2 regions of the Virgibacillus salidurans genome follow, and region 2 is predicted to be linked to the other one. Evidence: a T-box and tRNA genes for the amino acid it is inferred to sense, from the RefSeq annotation. Region 2 holds a T-box; the other holds one or more tRNA genes.
What was found. The T-box of region 2 lies ahead of serS (serine--tRNA ligase). A T-box ahead of a tRNA ligase gene usually reads a tRNA of that ligase, here a tRNA-Ser.
Positions count from the first base shown of each region.

Region 1 (11,462 bases), 1.1 Mb from region 2:
TCTTCTGTTCGCATAAAAAAGTATTGACAGGACAGTCAACAAATGGGTATAATTTGATACAATATTAAACCTAGTTTTTTGATAGGAATTAGGGTGTTAAGGAGGCGATATGTTGTTTCTTCAAATGAATCACGTTGGAAAAACTTTCTCAGATCAAGATAGGAAATCATCCTTTGAGGTTTTTTCCGAGATTGAATTGAATATTTCTGAAAACCAATTCGTCTCTATACTGGGACCTTCCGGATGCGGAAAATCAACCTTACTTTCAATGGTGGCTGGGCTTGAAAATGCCACGGAAGGAACCATTACATTACAAGAAAAAGAGATTAAGCAACCCGGACCTGATCGCGGAATGGTTTTTCAGCAGCCTGCTTTATTTCCATGGCTCAACGTTCGCGACAATGTCACATTTCCGTTAAAAGGAACAATGAGTAAAAAGGAAGCAAACGATAAAGCTGACCACTTTTTAAAAATGGTGCAATTAACCCGATTCAAAAATAACTATATCTATGAACTTTCAGGCGGCATGCAGCAGCGCGTCGCAATCGCCCGGGCACTAGCCATGGATCCGAAAGTTCTATTGATGGATGAACCATTCGGAGCGCTAGATGAACAAACACGTCATATCCTGCATGACGAACTAATGAAAATTTGGCAGGAAACACAAAAGACGATTCTCTTCGTTACACATAGCATACAAGAAGCTATCAAACTATCAGATCGCGTGGTAGTTATGGGCACACGCCCTGGCCGTATCATAGCTGATTTCACCATAGACATAGCCAGACCAAGGGAACGGGAGAATCCTGATGTCATCGCATATGAGAAACGAATCATGAGTTTACTTGAAATTGAAATTAATAAAGTCTTAAAGGAAGAGCTATCAAATGAAGTTGAATATAGTCGTTAAACGTATCCTTTTTTTAGTAGCAATCATCGGATTATGGCAATTGATTTATGCATTGAATATTTTTGAAGATATTATTTTCCCGTCCCCCTCTCAGGTTGGAATGGCGTTATATGAAGGGTTTGCGGACGGCGATTTTGTTACAGCGCTGGGAGCAAGCTTCAGACATCTATTCAGCGGCTTATCCCTAGCTATCCTGCTTGGAACTATTTTAGGTGTCATCTTAGGTAAATCCAAACAGGCTGACGAAACGGCAGGCATGTATTTAATTGCACTGCAAAGTATCCCAAGCATTGTATGGGTGCCATTAGCTATTATGCTTTTTGGGTTCAGTGAACTTGCCGTTATCTTCGTCGTCGTTTTAGGTGGAACGTTTGTAATGGGGTTAAACGTCAGGTCAGCGATCCAAAATGTTCCGCCAGAACTTGTACGTGCAGCAAGGACAATGGGAACAAAAGGGTTTCGATTATTTTACCGGGTAGAAGTACCGGCAAGTATCCCTTACTTCATGTCAGGTATCCGGCTAGCTTGGGCCTTCAGTTGGCGGGCCTTGATGGCCGGCGAATTACTCAGTAACGGACCAGGTCTCGGCTATTCATTAAGCTATGCACAGGATTATGCCCGTATGGATCAGGTCATTGCCATCATCATTATTATTGGTGTTATTGGTGCAGTTGTTGATAATCTCGTATTTTCTAAATTAGAAAATACAGTAATGAAACGTTGGGGCTTAGCAAAATAAAAGAAAGGATGAAATTTATATGAAGAAATTTTTATCAATCATGTTATTTATGTCAATTGCTTTCGTATTAGTAGCATGTGGAAACAACGAGGACGGAGCAAATGCTAATTCAAGTGATAGCGAGGCAGAAGAAATTACGATTGGATACTTCCCGAACATTAACCATGTTGCCGGCATGGTAGCCGAAGAAAAAGATATGTATTCAGAAACATTGCCTGATGGTACAAAAGTAAACTACCAATACTTCCCGGACGGTTCCGCATTTATGACAGCAGTGGAGACCGGTGAAATTGAAGGCGGACTCGTTGGGCCGGGACCAGCCATGAACCACTTTACAAGCGGAGCAAAAATTAATATCGTAGCAGCAGGATCAACAGGTGGTACAGTAATTATGGCTAGAAACGACGCCGGAATCGAAACACCGGAAGATCTGGCAGGCACAACTTTTATCTCGCCGCGTGTTGGTTGTACCCACGACGTTCAATTTGAAGCAATGATGAAGGATGAATACGGTCTTACCTCTGACCGCGTAGACGGAACCATGAAACACGTAACAGGAGAACCAGCTACGTATCACAGCATGTTTACAACAGGAAACGTTGATGTAGCCACAGTACCGGAACCGTGGGCCTCCGTCATTGAAGAAGAAGGTAGCGGCAAAGTGCTTATAGATACACCAGAAGTCGCATACGGGGAAACATTGCCGGCAGCCGTATTTGTAACCTCCCAAGACCTAGCTGAAAATAATCCGGAAATGGTCCAAAGCATTGTAGACGGTCATAAAAAAGCTACAGAATTTATTCAAGATAACCCGGAAGAATCAAAAACAATTGCTATCGACAAAATAAAAGATATCACAGATCAGGAACTTTCCGCATCAGCGATCGACAACGCATGGGAACGTATTGAATTCACCTATGAAGTTGACGAAGAAGTGCTGCAAGATTTTTCAGATTCATCGTATGACCTTGAATTTTTAAATGAGGAGCCTAATTTAGAAGGATTAGTTGATGCTAGTTTTATTGAATAAGAAATGAAGCCAGCCGAGGGGGCTGGCTTTTTTTATTAGTGATGATGATGTCCGCCTTTTGACGAATTGGTGATTTCAAACCCCCGGTTATCCGCATAAAAATACTTAATCCAAACACCATCCAGGAAATCTTCCTTTGTATCGAGCAGGATATCAATCCCTTTGTCCGTTTTTACAATTTCATCATCTTCGGTTGGTGTATCAAGTTTTAAATCAAAATGAGCGTGATCCCCATGGTTTATGGTAACGTAGACGCGGATCATTTTCCCTTCCGCTTCTTCTGAGTCCAGCATCTTCTTCAATTCTTTCGCAGCATTGCGGTTAATTTTGCATTGCATCGTTATGTCTCCCATCTTTAGTAAGTATTTTTCTATTATCTCATGTTTCCTTTGAAAAATAAAAAATCCAATCCGCTAATCCAGAATTTCTTCATTATATGCATCATTGGACATTTCCTTGTGATCAGCTACATAATAATAACCATCTGATTGCAGTGTCCACAATGCTAGCGTGTCATCGCCAAGTCTGGCAACAACAAGATACCAATTTTCATCATATGTCTCATCCAAGTTTTCAATCAAATCATCTTGCAAGTGTCTGTTACGTAATTCCCTGATGCCCATATTCTTTGTCCCCTGCATATCCTCAACCTGTGACGCCAACTGCTCCATCACTTCGTCCAGATTTTCATCAATAGCCGCATCATTTTCCGCAAAAACGGCATGAACGTATTCCTTATCACCCGTCAGCGCCGCATTGTACATATCCTCGACAACTCTGGCAGATGCCTGATTTAAGCAACCACTTAAAAGCAAACAGGAAATGACAATGGATATAGCTACTTTTTTCATCATGCTTTCCCCCAGTTAAATCTCGCAAAATTTCTTCTATGTAAACGTATTAAAAACATTATATCATAGAACGTTCCATCACTTATTCGTATTCGACAAATTTCGGGGCGTGACAGGCACTGTTCGGGTTTTTGTTCCCCACCAAAAAAGTCCTTATGTACAGGTGTGATAGCTCTTCAAATGGGGTATAGTAAAAAGGTGAATGTCGATCTAAGGGGTGCTGATGTTGCCGGAATTACTAGACTCAAACCTGTTTATTTTAATCATCTCAATAATACTTATCTTTAGCATACTTGGCGTTCAGTTTACTGCAAGAGTCAATGCTCCTTCCCTCATTTTTTTCATTGCTTTAGGGATGCTTTTTGGCACTGGCGGGCTGGACATCGTAAATTTCCGTGACCCAGAAATCGCTCAGCTTATTGGTATGATGGCCCTTGTTATTATTCTGTTTGATGGCGGTATCAAAACCAACTGGGGCACGATACGCCCGGTTGCCGTGCCTGCCATATCCCTGGCGACTTTAGGAGTAGTAATCACCTCTTTTATTCTAGGGGTAGCTGCTAAAATGCTCTTCGGATTAAGCTGGCCGGAATCATTGTTAATGGGGGCACTTGTCGGCTCAACGGACGCGGCAGCTGTTTTTGCTATGCTTTCCGGAAAAAATATAACGAACCGCCTCGAAGCCACACTAGAAGGAGAATCCGGAGCCAATGACCCGATGGCGGTCTTCCTGACTACTACACTCATTTCCTTTGTTCAATTGGAAAATTCCGGCTTTTTCAGGACAATTGGTCAGTTTTTCTGGCAAATGGGTGGCGGTTTCCTAATCGGGATACTGATTGGAAAACTGGCAAGTAAGGCGTTATATAAAATCAAGCTGGACTCAAGCGGCCTATACCCGTTACTTGCCTTTGCCTTCGCATTTCTCGCTTACAGCAGTGCCTCCCTGCTTAACGCCAGCGGCTTACTCGCTGTCTATGTTGCTGCCATCCTTATCGGCAACTCAGGACTAAAGCAGAGAAATTCCATCCTTCGTTTTAATGAAGGATTCAGCTGGATCGCCCAAATCGGGATGTTTTTCATACTCGGACTTTTCGTAGTCCCAAGCGACCTATTTACGCTTACTACAGTAATCAATGGTCTGATACTTTCCATTGTATTAATGTTTATTGCACGACCGATAGCATCATTTATTTCGGTCATAGGTATGAAGTTCAATCTCAAGGAAAAACTTTTTATCTCCTGGGCAGGATTACGCGGAGCAGTTCCGATCGTACTGGCAATTTTCCCAATGCTTGCCGGACTTGAACACAGCCAGCTATACTTTAACGTTATATTCTTTGTTGTTCTTACATCCACTGTTCTGCAGGGTACGACCATCTCGCTGGCAGCCAGGAAATTAAACCTTGTAAAACCCGGACAGTCTAATCCCATTCAAACCATGGATTTGTTATCTGTTGGTAAAAAAGAACTGGAAATCGTGGAATACAAAATCGGCAGGGATACACAGCTAAATGGCAAACGGATCCAAGACATTGGTTTTCCGAAATCAACCAATATCATCTTGATCATCCGGGATGGCGAGACAATTTCTCCACATGGAAGATTGATCTTTCAGGAGGAAGATGAATTGTATGTTTTAACGCCAGACAGTGAGCGCGAAACACTGGAGGAATTGTTGAAAGAATAGGGGGCATGTGCTTTCGGGTCAAATTTATAAAACCTAGCAAATTGGTTCTAAAAAAGGGGGTCCACCCATACACTAAACAGTTGAAAACTTACAAAAGGAGGCTATCCAATGCCGAGCGGAATGCATCAAATAGAACTGGATATTCCCATTGAAAATGTCTGGTCCTTTGTTAGTGATATGGATAATTGGGCGCCCTTAGTGCCCGGTTACATGAATCACGAAATGATAAGCGATAGGCAATCCACCTGGACATTCAAAGGCAATCTCGGAGTTATGGAAAAAATAGTCAGTCTGAAAATAGACATTACCGAGTGGCAAGCACCTACAAAGGTAACCTTTAATTTGACTGGGGTGGATGAAAATTTTACGGGCGATGGCTATTTCGAAGCAAACGACGTAAACGGTAGACAAACTAAAATGACAGGCTACCTCGATATCACCGCCAAAGGCATGATGGGGCCAATGATTAATCCTGTTTTAAAAACGTTAGTTCCGAAAAAAGGAAAACAATTAACAGAAGCGATTGGCAGAAGGATGCGTGCGATGGAAACGGTAGCTACATAAGTGTGGAGAAGGAAAAACACGAATCTCTGCTAGAACAGAAATCCGTGTTTTTTCTTAGGCAACACTTTTAATTACTCAACTGATCAACAGCAAGGATAGCTGTGGCCACATCATCAGCAGTGATATCCGCTGAAAGATTACCCATTGTTTCACCTTCCTGTGTAGCAGCTTCACCAACTTTAAGCAATTCCTCGTAGGAAAACTCATCTAAGTGCATTTCCTTTAAGGTTGTTGGCATACCCAACTTCTTATAAAATTCAAGATATTTAAGAAGCTCATCCTTTGGATGTAGCTCTAGCATCAGGTGGACAAGTGTACCATAAGCCACTTTTTCGCCATGAGAAAGATCATGAATATCACCTTCCAGCACAGTAAGCCCATTATGAATAGCATGAGCACCAGCCAGGCCACCACTTTCAAATCCTAATCCGGAAAGTAATGTATTTGCTTCAACGACTGCCTCTACATGCTTGGTGACAAGTCCTTCCTGTACTGCTTTATATGCTGCTTCTCCATAATTAAAGATGGTCTCCTCGCAAGCTTTGGCAATCGCTTCTGCTGCAATGCTTGTTTTACCACCCGCCATGGCATCTCCATTACTTTTAATGGTAGCTCTGGCTTCTACCCATGTAGCCATCGCATCAGCAATGCCCGCAGCAAATAAAGCAGGTGGCGCCCCAGCTACAGCTTTCGTGTCAACTAATACCAAATCCGGATTTTTATCGTAAAATTTATAGGACTCAAACACTCCCTCTTCACTATAAACCACAGATAAGGCACTGGTTGGGGCATCCGTGGAAGCAGTAGTTGGAACAATAACAACTGGTACCTCAAGTCCTTCTGCGACACCTTTGGCAGTATCTAGCGTCTTCCCTCCACCGACACCAACCACTACATCATCCGAATTTTCCTTCCCTTCTTTTGTTACACGATCCATTTCCGTAAGAGAAGCTTCACCATTAAACTCGACATAATGATAATCCATATTTGCCGATTTCAAGCTTTCTTCAATCGTTTCTCCAGTAATTCCCCAGACAACTTCATCTGAAAGAATAAGAGCCTTTTTCCCAATTCCCTTTACATGCTCACCAATATTCTTTAATGCGTTTTTTCCTTGTATATATTTACTTGGTGAGGTAAAAATAATCTCTGACACGTTATCCGCTCCTTTTAAATGTAATCACCTATAATTGTGATTAAGTTCACAATTATACACTCGCTTTTTCTAACTTTTTCCTCACTTTGTATTTACCCGTTTTTGGGAATAGGAAACATCCCCTTTTTGAGAAGAAGCAACAGCTCCTTCCCTTATGAATGTCTCCCACTATGAGTCGTTTCTTCCACTTCTGTCTCAGACTTCGTATGGTCATGAATATCACAATAATACACAACTGTTTTTATTCGTTGGGAAATCTCGCATGTTCCCGTTTCCCGCATAAAATTTTTCCAATATGTATATTCATGCGAACCAGTCTGAATGGTATTATAATCGGTGCTGTATTCCTGCCAATTGTGCTCGGAGTCCCCCTCTTCTGTCTCCTGCGGGTTGGCTTCAGCCGCTGCTTTGGGCAGATCCATTGGAAGGAAAATCATCAACGCGAGACCAATTGCTAAAGAAAATTTTTTCACTTCAATCACCACTTTTTATCGGTTTCATCTTTCTTTAGCTAATTTCCCCTGTTTTTTTAAAAATATACAGCCTGGAGTGTGTAATTGATTTTACCAGGAATATACATTCAAACTACGAGATTTTCCACTTGATGAAAAACAGAAAAAGTAGTATTATTTTCATTGTGACATTTTGCTGGTGTAGCTCAGTTGGAAGAGCGCGTCACTCGTAATGACGAGGTCAGGGGTTCAAACCCTCTCACCAGCACCACTTTACTATGGAGAAGTACCCAAGTCCGGTTGAAGGGGATGCACTCGAAATGCATTAGGGCGGGCAACCGTCGCGTGGGTTCGAATCCCACCTTCTCCTTTTGTTTGAATCATCCAAATATCTGAATTAATATTCCTCCATGATTCCGTAATCGTAGGCACATTATTATTAGTTGACATTTTTTTCTTAAAAGATTACCTCTAGCATATCCCTTTACTCCTCCACAAAACTCATCAGTAAATTTCACCACACATACTTTCACCTATCAATTTATTTCGGGGGCATCCGTGCAGCCCCATCAAGCCGGATCGTCTCACCATTTAACATCGGGTTTTCCATAATACTCTGTACCAGCTGGGCATATTCGGATGGCATACCTAACCTAGACGGAAATGGTGTGATTTTTTCTAATGACTCGCGTGCTTTCACTGGTAATGAAGCAAGTAGCGGCGTTTCAAACACTCCAGGAGCAATAGCCATGACTCGAATTCCATATTCCGATAATTCCCTGGCAATTGGTAGCGTCATTGCAACAATTCCTCCTTTTGAAGCACTGTAAGCAACCTGTCCAATTTGCCCGTCAAACGCTGTCACAGAAGCGGTATTAATAATGATTCCTCTTTCCTGATCCTCATTAGGAGTGTTTGCACTCATTCGTTCAGCGGCAAGACGAATAGCATTGAACGAACCGATCAAATTAACCTGGATTACCTTAGAGAAAGAGTCAAGCTGATGTGGGCCTTTTTTTCCATATGTCTTTTCTGCGCTGGAAATTCCAGCACAGTTAATAAAAGCTTTAAATCCACCAAAAGCTTCATCTACTTTATCGAGTGCTCGCAGCATATCTGATTCATCTGTTACATCTGTTTTTATGAAAAGAGCATTTTTCCCTAGTTCATCAGTGAGCTCACTTCCTTTACCTTCATTCAAATCCAATATGACTACTTTTCCTCCTTTTGAAATAAGTCGCCTGGCTGTCGCTTCTCCCAGTCCAGAGCTTCCTCCTGTAACAATTGCATTGCAATTTTCAATGTTCATTGTCTCCCCTCCAGTTCAGATCACTTCAAATCCGAAAACAAGAACCAGAGTCATTTTCTCTGGTCCTTCTTATAATATATTGTAAAAATCTATTAACCTAACATACTATGTCCGCCGTTCACACTAAAGACTTGACCAGTAACCCAGTCAGCATTATTCGACAGTAAAAAGAGAACCATTCCTGCGACATCATCTCTTGAACCAAGCTTTTTTAATGGATACTGTTTAACTAATTTTTCCTTCATCGTTTCATCAAACTCTCCCTGGTCGATCATTCCAAGGGAGACCGTATTACATTGAATTCCGTTTCTACCCACTTCCTTAGCCAGAGATTTCATGAAGCTGACAGCACCATTTCGTGCAGCCCCAGAAACTATTAAATGCCTATCCCCAGTTCTTGCTGAATCTCCTATAATATTGATAAACTTCCCCTGACTGTCTTCGATCATTTCAGGCATAAATACATATGCAAGATTTAATACACCATTCAAGCAGATATCAATTTCCTTTTGCCATTCATCTGGTTCATATTGAAAGAATGGTTTGACTTGTGTCCATCCTGCGTTGTTAACAATATAATTAATCTTGCCAAAATCCCTGTCGAGCGCTTCTTTCATTTTTTGGACATCATCAAAATTTGAAATGTCGCCTTGTACAAAGGTAGTATTCACACCAATCTCTTTCACTTTTCTTGTGGTTTGTTCCGCTTCTTTTGATGAACCTAAATAATGAATGGCTACATTTGCTCCGCTTTCTGCAAGAGCGAGAGCGATCCCTCTACCAATCCCTTTGGCCGATCCGGTAACTAGTATATTTTTTCCGTTAAAATGACTATACAAAAGACCACTCCTTCTCACTACTAGACTATCTCCCAGAAAATGCTGCTGATCTTTTATCGAGAAACGCCTGTGTCCCTTCCCTTTTATCTTCCGTTCCGTATAATACTGCCTGTGCGAGGGTTTCGATTGCCAGACCGGTATCCATATCCACATCAAAACCTTTATTAACGGAAAGCTTCACCATTTGAACTGCGAGTGGGCCTTTTTGCAAGATCCGTTCTGCTTTTTCCTTGGCAGCAATAAGAAGTTCCTCCTGGGCTACAACCTTGGATACAAGTCCGAACTGTTTAGCTTCACTTGCAATTAGAAATTCTCCCGTCAACATCATGTCAAGGGCCATTCCTTTTCCAAGGATCCTCATCAGCCTCTGCGTTCCCCCTGCTCCGGGAATAACTCCTAAATTTAATTCCGGGAGCCCTAATTTGACATTTTCTGAAGCAATCCGAATATCACAGGATAATGCCAGTTCAAATCCGCCCCCTAGCGCATATCCATTAATCGCAGCAATGGTCGCCAATCGGCTGTTTTCTATTTTTCTGTATATATCAGACATGCTATCCGTCGCAAATGCATCCATGGATTCTCTTTTCGTCAATTGGTTAATATCTGCTCCAGCAGCAAACGCCTTTTCACCTTTTCCTGTAAAAATCAAGACACCAACATCCTGATCCTTTTCCACCGTTTTTAAAGCGGATAATAATTCTTCTACTGTTTCGCCATTCAGCGCATTTCTTACTTCCGGTCGATTAATCGTAATTACTGCAACTTTCCCTTCCTTTTCCAGTAAAATATTTTTATATTCCATTCCGTCTCCCTCCTTAGACATACTCTTTATGGAGCTGGCCAGCAATAATATTTTTCTGTATTTCGGACGTCCCTTCATAGATTCTCGTAATTCGTGCATCACGATAAAATCGCTCAATCGGATATTCGGAAATATAACCAATCCCTCCATGTATCTGTAGTGCTAGATCTGCTACCTTGTTATATGTTTCGGATCCGAAAAGCTTCACCATCGCAGCTTCCTTTATCACCTTTTCTTTTAGGTCTACTTTAGATGCGACCCGATACGTAAAAGAGCGTAGTGCTTCAATATCCATTGCCATCTCTGCCAGATAATGTTGTATAATCTGCTGCTCAAAGATTGGTTTTCCAAATTGAACACGCGTATGGGCAAATTCCAGTGACAATTCCATTAATTTATCCGATGAACCGAGATTTCTAGCTGCCATTCCTGCACGCCCGTTAGCGAGAATTTTCAAGGCATTGATATACCCCTCGTCTTCTTCTCCTAAAATATTCTCTGCAGGAACCTCACAGTCCTCAAAGAAAATTTCGGATGAATGGGAGCCATGCAGTCCCATCTTCTTTTCAATTTTGCCGACTTCAAATCCGGGCGTGTCTTTTTCCACAATGAAGGAAGTGATTCCCTTCGCTCCTTTTGAAGGATCAGTGATGGCCATAACTGTAAAAATATCCGCAATAGGTGCGTTTGTAATATAATGTTTGCTGCCATTTAAAATATAGTTATCACCTTTTTTCTCGGCGGTGGTTTTCAAATTTGAGGCATGGGATCCGGCACTCGGCTCTGTCAGAGCAAAAGCACCAATCTTCTCTCCGGATGCCATATCCGGTAAATATTTGCGTTTTTGCTCTTCTGTTCCAATGTCTACAATGCCTACACCTCCAATTCCGGTGTGACCTCCAATAACGGTAGTATATCCATTGTGCGTTCTGCCAAGTTCCTCAAGCACTGCACATTTTCCAACCATATCAATGCCTAGACCACCATACTCTTCAGGTATACTAAGACCAAATAGTCCCATTTCTTTTGATTTTTGCATCACATCCTCAGGGATTTGATCATTTTCTTCAATTTCCATGGCGCGTGGCTCTACCTCATTATCTATAAAATCTCTGAT
Region 1 covers NZ_CP074373.1:2,693,816-2,705,277, forward strand. The annotation lists gene KFZ58_RS13815 (ABC transporter ATP-binding protein) at 113-910, shown strand; gene KFZ58_RS13820 (ABC transporter permease) at 888-1,649, shown strand; gene KFZ58_RS13825 (ABC transporter substrate-binding protein) at 1,669-2,679, shown strand; gene KFZ58_RS13830 (iron-sulfur cluster assembly accessory protein) at 2,715-3,017, opposite strand; gene KFZ58_RS13835 (hypothetical protein) at 3,093-3,530, opposite strand; gene KFZ58_RS13840 (potassium/proton antiporter) at 3,754-5,220, shown strand; gene KFZ58_RS13845 (SRPBCC family protein) at 5,329-5,784, shown strand; gene KFZ58_RS13850 (glycerol dehydrogenase) at 5,852-6,940, opposite strand; gene KFZ58_RS13855 (hypothetical protein) at 7,093-7,413, opposite strand; tRNA gene KFZ58_RS13860 (tRNA-Thr) at 7,588-7,663, shown strand; tRNA gene KFZ58_RS13865 (tRNA-Ser) at 7,673-7,762, shown strand; gene KFZ58_RS13870 (3-hydroxyacyl-CoA dehydrogenase) at 7,934-8,701, opposite strand; gene KFZ58_RS13875 (SDR family NAD(P)-dependent oxidoreductase) at 8,794-9,540, opposite strand; gene KFZ58_RS13880 (enoyl-CoA hydratase/isomerase family protein) at 9,566-10,345, opposite strand; gene KFZ58_RS13885 (acyl-CoA dehydrogenase family protein) at 10,359-11,462, opposite strand, start outside.
Region 1: it has a tRNA-Ser gene. The T-box ahead of serS (serine--tRNA ligase) is inferred to sense a tRNA for this amino acid. The anticodon was not compared.

Region 2 (11,462 bases):
ACAGAAATTGCGGTTGGTGGGGCAGACTTTTTCGAGGATGAGGATTTAATTCCTGAGGAAAATATTGTTATTACCCTTACCAATAAGGGATATATCAAACGTCTGCCGGCATCAACCTACCGCAGGCAGAATCGCGGCGGACGCGGCATTCAGGGGATGGGTACGAATGAGGACGATTTCGTTGAGCATCTCGTCTCCACCTCCACGCATGATACGATATTATACTTTACAAACAAAGGAAAAGTATACAAGACGAAAGGATATGAGGTTCCTGAATTTAACCGAACGGCAAAAGGTATCCCGATTATTAATCTGCTGCAGGTAGAAAAAGGTGAATGGGTCAACGCCGTTATCTCGGTGAATGAATTTAGTGAGGATTACTACTTTTTCTTTACGACAAGACACGGTATATCCAAGCGAACTTCCCTTTCCCATTTTAAAAACATCCGAAAAGGTGGCTTAATCGCGGTTGGATTGCGCGAGGAAGATGAATTGATTTCTGTTCGACTCACCGATGGAATGAAGGATATCTTAATTGCTACGAGGAACGGTTACCTCATTCGATTTGAGGAATCCCAAATTAGAACCATGGGAAGGACAGCTGCCGGGGTAAAAGGTATTTCCCTGAGAGGTGAAGATGAGGTCGTCTCCATGGAAATCTTGGAGGAAGGATCAAACATCCTTCACGTTACCAATAAAGGGTATGGAAAACAAACACCGGAAGAAGAGTACCGGCGAATCAACCGTGGCGGGAAAGGTATTTTTACATCCAAACTATCGGATAAAACCGGACATGTCGTCGCAGTAAAAGCTGTATCCGGACATGAAGATCTGATGCTGATAACAGTAGCAGGCGTTCTGATACGTATTCCTGTTGATAGTATTTCAGAAACCGGCCGTAACACAATGGGTGTACGCTTAATTCGCTTACAGGAAGAGGAAGAAGTAGCAACCGTTACGAGAATTGAGGAAGAAGAAGAGCATGAGGTAGAATCAGATAATTCAACGGATGAATAGATAAAAAGAAGAGGTAACGTAGTAAGATTTTCGTCTGAAACGTTACCTTATTTATTATTCAGTATTGCAATCGGAGCGATTATTTATAATATATAAGCCGAAGTGATATAATGATCTACATATAAAATTTCGAACGAGTAATTCAGGAGGACAAGAAAGATGAGTAATTTACCTTTCATACCAATTATTGTTGGAACAGACATAAACGCCTATAATATGGCTATCTCTTTTCACCAAGCATATGACATCAAACCGATTTTAATTGGTAAACAGCAAATGGCATTTACCGATTTAAGTTCTGTCATTGAAAAAATTGAAATACATCCAACCCTAGCAGATGAAGGACAGTTTGTTCCCATACTCACTACGCTGGCTACGAAACTGGCTTCCACAAACAAAAAACTTCTATTAGTAGGAACAAATGACGTATACGTTCGTTTGATGATTGAAAATGAAGCGGAATTAAAGAAACATTTTGTATTTGATTTGATCAATGAGACGTTAATGAACCAGCTACAGAACAAATCGAACTTCTATAAGCTTTGCGGGGAACATGGGATTGATACGCCCACCACTTATTTTTATGATTGCAAGCATCCGAAACCCTTCGAGGAAGAGATGATGTATCCAGTCATCATAAAACCAAGTAATGGTATTGCGTATTATAATCATCCATTTGAGGGGCAGAAAAAAGTATATAGAGTGGGCTCGAAAGAAGAAGTTCAGCAGGTTATTGATAAGATCACGTCTAGTGGTTATCAGGATGAGCTTATCATCCAGGATTTTATTCCAGGTGATGATACGTACATGTGGGATTCGGTTATTTATGCAAATGCACGAGGCCAGACACAGCTTGTTACATTTGGACAGGTTGTGCTTCAGGAGCATACGGCTACTGCGATTGGAAATTACACGGCAGTAATTTCGCGCTATAACGAGGAAATGATGAAAAAGCTTCAACACTTCCTGGAAGCAGTTGGATACGTGGGTTTCGCTAATTTTGACCTGAAGTATGATACCCGTGACGGCAAATTTAAAGTGTTTGAGGTAAATATTCGCCAAGGGAGATCCAGCTACTACGTTACAGCGCTTGGACATAATATGGCAGAATATATCGCCGATGACAGCATTTATGGAAAGGAAAAGCCGCTAACTTATTTAAACAAAGAGTATTTGTTTACCGTTGTACCTAAAATCGTTCTCCGCAAATTTGTCAGTAACGATAAGGTTTTAGGTGACGTTAAACGTCTCATTAAACAAGGCAAATGGGGGAATCCATTATTTTATAAAAAAGATCGCAATCTCAAACGTAAACTCTATTTATTCATACGTCAGGTCAACTATTATCGTAAATATAGGAATAATAAATGGTAAAAGCTTCATCCTAATTCAGGGCCCTTTCAAACAGCCATTCACCAAGTAAAAAGGAAATCTTGTCAGCAGCTACGTTTAAGTAATGGGAAATAATTGCATAATCCAGTTCAGATTTGGTAGAAATAAGCTCACCCCAATACTCTGTCTCGTAGCGGCTGATCATGCTCAAATTATATAAAAGTAAATAATGAACCATGATCTCATGAATGGACAAAAAATTATCTCGGCTACGGGGAAAGTATATTTCCTGTTTATCCAGATGCAAGTAAAACGGACCGGTTATGCATTGCATCGGTTTTTCGAGTTTAATATGAAGCTGCTCATTTGAGGTTTTTGTATCCAAAATAGCTGGTAAATAAACGCGAACACGCTGAATGAATGCGGCTTTAGTTAAATGATAACTATCCAGCAGGTGGAGTGGAAAGTTTAAGTCAGTTGCCGCCTTTTTTCCAATCGAAATAGATTTTTCCTCTCTACTATAGGAGAAAAAATCACTCATTTCAGGGATCAGTCCAAGCAGTGTATCCATTTTTACCTTTTGAAATGGTGGTACTTCTGCATTGAATAAATGGTTGTAGGCATAACTAAATAAACCATTTTGTTGGATTTTCACCTCATCTCCCGTAAAGGTATAGTTCTTTTTCTTACGTTTTCTGGCCGTTACGCCATGTGCCAGGACAGTTGTGGACTCCGGATAATCGGGCCGGTTTGTAAGAATGCATGCCTTTAGCAAATGGACAAGTCCATAAAAATATAAAAGTGGTTTGAGTCTGATATCTACCTTTTCCCCTTCTGTTAAAAAAATCCTGCCATGATCCAGGTAAAACATAAACGTTCCACTGTTTTCAAAGCTTTTTAAACCAGCATCGCTATTTGGCAGATCCTTGTAGCAATTTTTCAAAAAGGTCTGGCTGGTTTTTAGTGTTTGTAAATAGGTGTATAGAGATTCGATTGTCTTTTTTTCCATGCGAATTCTCCTCTTAAAATAATACAAAATTTCGAATCCATTTATTTTTAAGTATCGACTTGAAAAAGCTTCATTGATGGCGTATTGTATATAAAAATAAGAATTACTTACGTAGCTTAACCAAGTTGATCATTAGCATTCATATATAATTAAAGGAGGATGAAGATGCGGGACGATAAATTTGCCAAAGAAGGTTTAACATTTGATGATGTGTTGCTCATGCCGGATAAATCAGATGTATTGCCAAAGGATGTAAAAGTTTCAACAACCTTGACAGCTAATCTCAGATTGAACGCTCCTTTTATTAGTGCAGGAATGGATACCGTAACGGAAGCGGAAATGGCGATAGCAATGGCCCGACAAGGCGGGTTTGGTGTCATTCATAAGAATATGTCGATTGAAGACCAGGCAGAACAAGTGGATCGTGTGAAACGTTCGGAAAGTGGAGTTATAACCAATCCATTCTTCCTGACTCCAGAGCATCAGGTATATGATGCTGAGCATCTCATGGGTAAATTTCGCATTTCAGGTGTGCCGATTGTGAATACCATTGAAGAGCAAAAATTAGTAGGTATTTTGACGAATCGTGACCTGCGTTTTATCCAGGACTATTCCATTATGATTTCAGAAGTAATGACAAGTACAAATCTTGTTACAGCACCAGTAGGGACAACATTAAAAGAGGCTGAAGAACTACTGCAAGAATACAGAATTGAAAAACTGCCACTTTTGGATGAGAATGGGATTCTAAAAGGATTAATCACCATCAAGGATATTGAAAAGGTCATTGAATTTCCGAATGCAGCAAAAGACACACAAGGCAGACTGATCGCAGGTGCTGCGGTAGGTGTTACTGGTGATGGCATGAAGCGGATTGAAAAATTGGTTGGCGCTGGTGTTGATGTCATTGTTATTGATACAGCACATGGTCATTCAAACGGTGTCATTAATCAAGTGAAAGCAATACGCGCGGCTTATCCGGATCTGGATATTATTGCTGGAAATGTCGCAACAGCTGAAGCAACGAAAGAATTAATTAAAGCAGGTGCGTCTATGGTCAAAGTTGGTATAGGCCCGGGATCCATCTGTACAACACGTGTTATCGCAGGTGTTGGTGTTCCGCAAATAACGGCAATTAATGACTGTGCTGCTGTAGCTGAAGAATATGGTGTTCCGATCATTGCAGATGGTGGAATCAAATATTCTGGTGATATTGTGAAGGCATTAGCTGCCGGCGCACATGCAGTTATGGTCGGTAGCATGTTTGCAGGGGTTGCGGAAAGTCCTGGTGAAACAGAAATTTTCCAAGGTCGGCAGTATAAAGTATACCGTGGAATGGGATCAGTTGGCGCTATGGAAGCTGGCTCAAAAGACCGTTACTTCCAGGAAGGAGCCGATGTGAAGAAGCTTGTCCCAGAAGGTATTGAAGGCAGAGTCGCTTATAAAGGGCCAATTGCCGATACCATTCATCAGTTAATTGGAGGCTTGCGTTCAGGCATGGGTTATTGTGGCGCGTGTTCGATTGTTTCACTAAGAAATGACGCCCGGTTTATCCGAATTACAGGAGCAGGCTTAAGGGAGAGCCATCCACATGATATACAGATAACGAAAGAGTCACCGAATTACTCGGTGTAGTAAAAATGAGCTTTCATTAAAATTTCATGAAAAAATAATAGATGGGCCCCTTTTACCCATCTATTTTTTCATTTCTTTCTGTGGTAAAATAATATAGGTGTAGAAAAGAGATTAATAGTTAAGGCTGTTTTCTAAAAGATTGTTGCTTTTGACATAAAAGACATAAAAGACGAAGCAGTGACAATTCTTTTGCAAACACTAGTTGAGAGCGGGGATTCGCTCCGAAAACACATTTCGCGCACCTTAGGGCGGCTGGTGACGACCCTCCTCGTGCTAACGCACTCGAGGGTCCCACCGAGGCCTTCCCTCCCGCAGGAGCCTTCATGTGTTTCCTCCGCTGGTAGTCCGGTTACTGCTGTTAAATTGCATTAGGAATCAATATTCAAAATATCGAACCATCTCACCAGTTCGGGTGAGTTAAGGGCGATGACTCCTGCGGAAAGCATTCGTCCTTCGCTGTCCCGAACGGCGATTATAGCAAATACTTATAACAAACAGTCACTGTGTCGTCTTTTATATCAACTGCGAAGAGTTAAAAGCAATAATACTTACGAAAGAGCCATAGTTAAAATTTTTGGTGGAGGTACGGGGAAGTGAAACAGATAAAGAAAAATTTACTATTTTTAGTTGCAAGTTTTGTGTTGATAACGTCGGTAATTGTACAACCAATTTCTGCTCAAGCTGCAGATACATTGGATTTAGATGCTGAATCAGCTATTTTAGTTGACGCAGAGACAGGTAAAGTTTTATATGCAAAGGACCCGGATGTAGCCTTGCCACCAGCCAGTATGACGAAAATGATGACAGAATATCTTGTGTTGGAAGCAATCGATGCCGGTGAAATTAGTTGGGATACAACAACCCAAATCAGTGATTATGCGTACAGTATTTCTGCTAATCCATCATTTTCCGGCGTAGGATTAAGACAGGATCAGGACTATACGGTTCGTGAGTTATATGAAGCAATGGCGATTTTTTCAGATAACGCGACAACAATTGCACTTGCTGAGTTAATAGCAGGAACGGAAACAGAATTTGTAGCATTAATGAATGAAAAAGCGGAAGAATTAAATCTTCCTGAATATAAGTTTGTAAATTCAACCGGTCTTGATAATTCCTCTTTAGGTGATAATCGCCCTGAGGGAACAGGTGAGGATGAGACGAGTCTATTATCTGCTAAGTCAGCAGCCTTACTTGCCTATCATTTAGTGAATAATTACCCTGAGGCGCTTGAGATATCCAGTCAAACAGAGGTCGAATTTGAAGGGTATACATTGGAAAACTTAAACTGGATGCTTCCACATGACGCTACATTCCTGGAACAATTTTATTATGAAGGCATGGATGGGCTAAAAACTGGAAATACAGAGCTTGCGGGCTTTACGTTTACAGGAACTGCAGAACGTAATGGTAAACGATTGATTTCTGTCGTCATGAAAACAGATAGTAAAGAAGAGCGATTTAATGAAACAGAAAAGCTAATGGATTATGGCTTTGAACAATTTGAAACGATTGAATTATTCCCTGCAGGACATCAGGTAGAAAATGAGTCTAGTATTCCGGTTGCAAAAGGTAAAGAAGATACATTGGATGTTTCAATAGCTGAAAGCTTTACTGTTCCTGTTAAATCAGGTGAAGAGGAATTATATAGTGTAGAATATACGGTAGATGAAGATTATTTAAACGAAGATGGCGAGTTAATTGCGCCAATTGAAGAAGGAGAAAAAGTAGGAACAGCAGAACTTGTATACGATGGTGAAACGGACCATGGCTACATTTTTGATGATAGTCGTAATACAGTTGATTTAGTAGCAAATGATTCCGTGGAAAAAAATAATTGGTTTATGCTTTCAATAGGCGCTGTTGGTGACTTTTTCGCTAACCTTTTCACTACATCTGTGGATTGGATTAAAGGGTTGTTTAGTTAAAATAAAGGGGGAAATGAATATGGCTAATACAGGTACAGAAAGAGTAAAACGCGGAATGGCAGAAATGCAAAAGGGCGGCGTTATTATGGACGTCGTCAATGCCAAGCAGGCAAAAATTGCTGAAGAAGCTGGGGCAGTTGCCGTTATGGCACTGGAACGTGTGCCATCTGATATTCGTGCAGCAGGTGGTGTTGCACGTATGGCTGACCCAACCATTACAGAAGAAGTGATGAATGCGGTATCCATTCCGGTTATGGCAAAGGGGCGTATTGGTCATATTGTGGAGGCACGTGTTTTAGAGGCAATGGGTGTTGATTATATTGATGAGAGTGAAGTATTGACACCAGCGGATGAAGTTTTCCATCTGAATAAATCTGATTATACAGTACCATTTGTCTGTGGTTGTCGTAATTTAGGGGAAGCCGCACGCCGTATTGGCGAAGGAGCTTCCATGCTTCGGACGAAGGGCGAGCCTGGTACCGGTAATATTGTGGAAGCGGTACGTCATATGCGGCAAGTGCAATCCGAGATTCGCAAATTAACTGCAATGTCTAAGGACGAAGTGATGACTTTCGCAAAAGAAATCGGCGCACCATACGAGTTATTATTGGAAGTTCGCGAAGAAGGACGTCTTCCTGTTGTGAATTTTGCAGCAGGTGGTATTGCAACACCAAGTGATGCAGCGTTAATGATGGAATTAGGTGCTGACGGTGTATTTGTCGGATCCGGTATTTTTAAATCCGATCATCCGGAAAAATTCGCCAAAGCCATAGTTGAAGCGACAACGCACTACAAGGATTATAAATTGATTAGTGAGCTTTCAAAAGGTCTTGGTACCGCAATGAAAGGTCTGGAAATGAGTACGATCGAGGGACATGATCGTATGCAGGATCGCAGCGAATAGAAAGAAGGAATAGTATGGTAACAATTGGTGTACTTTCCCTGCAGGGTGCAGTTCGTGAACATATTCGGTCGATTGAAGCTTGTGGAGCCAAAGCCATGGAGATAAAGCGCAAGGAACAACTTGAGGACATTGATGGATTGATTTTGCCAGGCGGTGAAAGCACAACGATGCGCCGTTTAATTGATAGCTATGGTTTTCAAGCAGCGATTCTAGAATTTGGCAAGCAGGGAAAGCCTGTATTTGGTACCTGTGCTGGTCTGATTTTAATGGGAAGTGAAATTGAAGGCCAGGAGGACGCGCATTTAAGCTTAATGGATATAAAGGTTGCTCGGAATGCATTCGGGCGCCAAGTGGCAAGCTTTGAAGCTGAGCTTGAGATTGCAGGTGTTGCGGATGATTTTAATGCTATATTTATTCGCGCTCCCTATGTTACGGAAATTGGCCCTGAAGCAGAAATTCTTGCAACTTACGCGGGACAGATTGTGGCAGTGAAACAGGGACATTACATTTGTACAGCATTCCATCCGGAGTTGACAGATGATAATCGTTTTATTGCATATTTTGTGGATATGGTGGAAGAATCTATACAAACACTTGCATCTTAAGAAAAAATTGACTATGATATAACATAATATAAGTTCTTTAAAAGTGCTGATAGGAACGAGTAACAGTATATCTTTCTCTAGAGAATCGATGGTTGGTGGAAATCGATGTAAGTATACTGCGAATCCATCCTTGAACTGGTTTATGAAAAATGGCTTGTTTGCGTCTGCATCGGCCACCCTAAGTAAACCCGGTTACGTACCGTTACACACGAGAGCCGGAAGAGTACATCTCTTCAACAAGGGTGGCAACGCGGGTATGAGACTCCCGTCCCTATTTTTAGGGGCGGGAGTCTTTTGTATTTTATTAGGGGGGGTCTGTCCTCCCACTACGCTAATGCGTTAATCTAACGAGGGACAGACCCCTTAACAGGAGGCAGTTAACATGTTGGATATGAAATTTTTGCGGAATAATTTTGAAGATGTAAAGGAAAAGCTTTCCCGCCGAGGTGAGGATTTATCTGCATTGGATAAGTTTGGGGAACTTGATGAAAATCGTCGCGGGTTAATTGCTGAAACAGAAAAACTAAAAGCAAGACGTAACGAAGCGTCTAAGCAGATTTCAGCTTTAAAAAAAGAGAAAAAGGATGCAGAACCGGCGATCAAGGAAATGCGTGAGGTTGGCGAGCAAATTTCCACGCTTGATAAAGATCTGAAGGAAGTTGAAGAACAATTAGATTCTATCATGCTTTCCATCCCTAATATTCCACATGCAAGTGTACCGATTGGAGAGGATGAGGACGACAATATAGAGGTGCGTACATGGGGAGACCATCCGGCGTTATCTTTTGAGAAACAGGCTCATTGGGATATTGCGACAAATTTGGATATATTGGATTTTGAAGCAGCTGCGAAAGTTACGGGGAGCCGATTTGTTTTTTATAAAGGGCTTGGTGCAAGACTGGAGCGTGCGCTTTTAAATTTCATGATGGACCTGCATGCAGATGAACATGGATACGTGGAAATGCTGCCACCATATATGGTAAACCGCGCAAGCTTGACAGGTACCGGTCAACTGCCAAAATTTGAAGAAGATGCCTTTCATATTGCGGATTGGGATTACTTTTTAGTCCCAACAGCAGAGGTTCCTGTAACGAATTATCATCGTGAGGAAATTTTATCCTCAGATTCCTTGCCGAAGAAGTATGTCGCGTTCAGTACAAACTTTCGTTCAGAAGCGGGATCTGCCGGCCGTGATACTCGAGGGTTAATCCGTCAGCATCAATTTAATAAGGTCGAGCTAGTCCATTTTACAAAACCTGAGGATTCTTATGAAACATTAGAGACGCTAACCGGGAATGCGGAAAAAGTATTGCAGCTGTTGAATCTGCCATACCGCGTGATGAGCATGTGTACAGGGGATTTAGGATTTACCGCAGCGAAAAAATACGATATTGAAGTATGGATCCCTAGCCAGGATACGTACCGTGAAATTTCTTCCTGCTCTAATTTTGAAGCTTTCCAAGCAAGACGTGCAGGCATCCGTTTCCGAAGAGATACAAAAGGAAAACCGGAATTTGTGCATACACTTAATGGATCCGGACTTGCCATCGGTCGCACCGTTGCAGCTATCTTGGAAAATTACCAGCAGGAAGATGGGTCTGTGGTAGTTCCTGAGGTGTTGCGTGGTTATATGGGCGGGAAGGATGTAATAAGATAAGGAGGGGTCTGTTCCTCGCTACTAACGTGCAAAAGTAGTGAGGGACAGACCTCATATTAGATGAGGAGGATATTTTAACCTTTCTCTTTATTAACAGTAAGCTTTAGTTGTCTAACTTCATCGATTGAAAGATTTGTATACTTGGATATAAACTCTTCACTCACTCCATCCGTAAGCATTATTTTGACTATTTTAACCGCCTGCTTAATCTTAAATAGATCCCCTCGGAATGGGAAAAATATAAATTTAAATATTTGTAGAATAAATTTATGGTTTTTCCAGTAATATGATCAGGAATATTAGTGTATATAGTAGAAAGAAGGCTAAAAATGAATCATGCCACATTTTGGTTTCGTGTTCGGGATAGCCTTTGGTTTCTCCCACTTGTTTATGGAATATGTTCTATAATCGCAGTGGGCGTAGTTACAGCCATTGATAGTTGGTTAGTCCCTCAAGTATCAGATAGCATCCCGAACATTTTCCTTACAGGTCAGAGTATAGCTAAGAACCTTTATGCTGCTTTAATTACAGCCACGTTGACGATGACAACGATAAGCTTTTCAACCATTATGGTCGTATTAACGACATATTCATCGCAGTTTTCACCTCGTGCCCTGCAGGACTTTATGCGGAGTAAAATTACGCAGCACGTGCTAGGTGTTTACACATTTGGTTTCATCTTTGTTCTAATTAACTTATGGTTATTAACAGATAATAATCAAAAAGAGTTGCTGAGTCCCTTTTTCACTGTAATTATTGCAATTACTTCGCTGGGTTTTTTTATCCTTTTCATTCATTATGCGGCTCATTGGGTGCAAGTGAATTTCTTAATTGGGACGATTCGTAATGATACGTCGAAAATAATTAGAGAAGCTTTTGCAGAAAGAGCGTATGGAGAACATCAACATTGGGACCATTCGCAAATTGAAAGCATCAGGGAAGAAGACAGACAAACGATTTATGCAAGCCGCTCTGGCTACATTCAAAAGATAGACTATAATTATTTAATTAACTGGGCCACTACAAATCATTTGGTTTTAGAAGCTAATTTCCAAGTTGGAGATTATGTGCCTAAAGGGATGCCAGTCTTTTACTTTTGGGCATTTAGCGACATAAACTATGAGGTAAAGGAACATGATCAGTTTTTAGCTATTGGAGATGAACGTACAGATCTTCAGGATATTGAGTTTTCCATGGAAAAGCTAGTGGAAATTGCCGTAAAAGCTTTATCAACTAGTATGAACGATCCAAACACGGCAATAAATAGTATCAATCGGATTGGTGGGTTGCTAACCGAACTAGCTGGGAACTATCGCCCGGTCACGTATTACTCCGATAATGATGGGCAATTACGACTGATTATGGAACAAAAGAG
Region 2 covers NZ_CP074373.1:8,441-19,902, forward strand. The annotation lists gene gyrA (DNA gyrase subunit A) at 1-1,017, shown strand, start outside; gene KFZ58_RS00040 (carboxylate--amine ligase) at 1,177-2,391, shown strand; gene KFZ58_RS00045 (YaaC family protein) at 2,402-3,358, opposite strand; gene guaB (IMP dehydrogenase) at 3,524-4,993, shown strand; gene KFZ58_RS00055 (serine hydrolase) at 5,587-6,921, shown strand; gene pdxS (pyridoxal 5'-phosphate synthase lyase subunit PdxS) at 6,941-7,825, shown strand; gene pdxT (pyridoxal 5'-phosphate synthase glutaminase subunit PdxT) at 7,840-8,430, shown strand; T-box leader at 8,468-8,706, shown strand; gene serS (serine--tRNA ligase) at 8,813-10,087, shown strand; gene KFZ58_RS00075 (DUF2254 domain-containing protein) at 10,417-11,462, shown strand, end outside.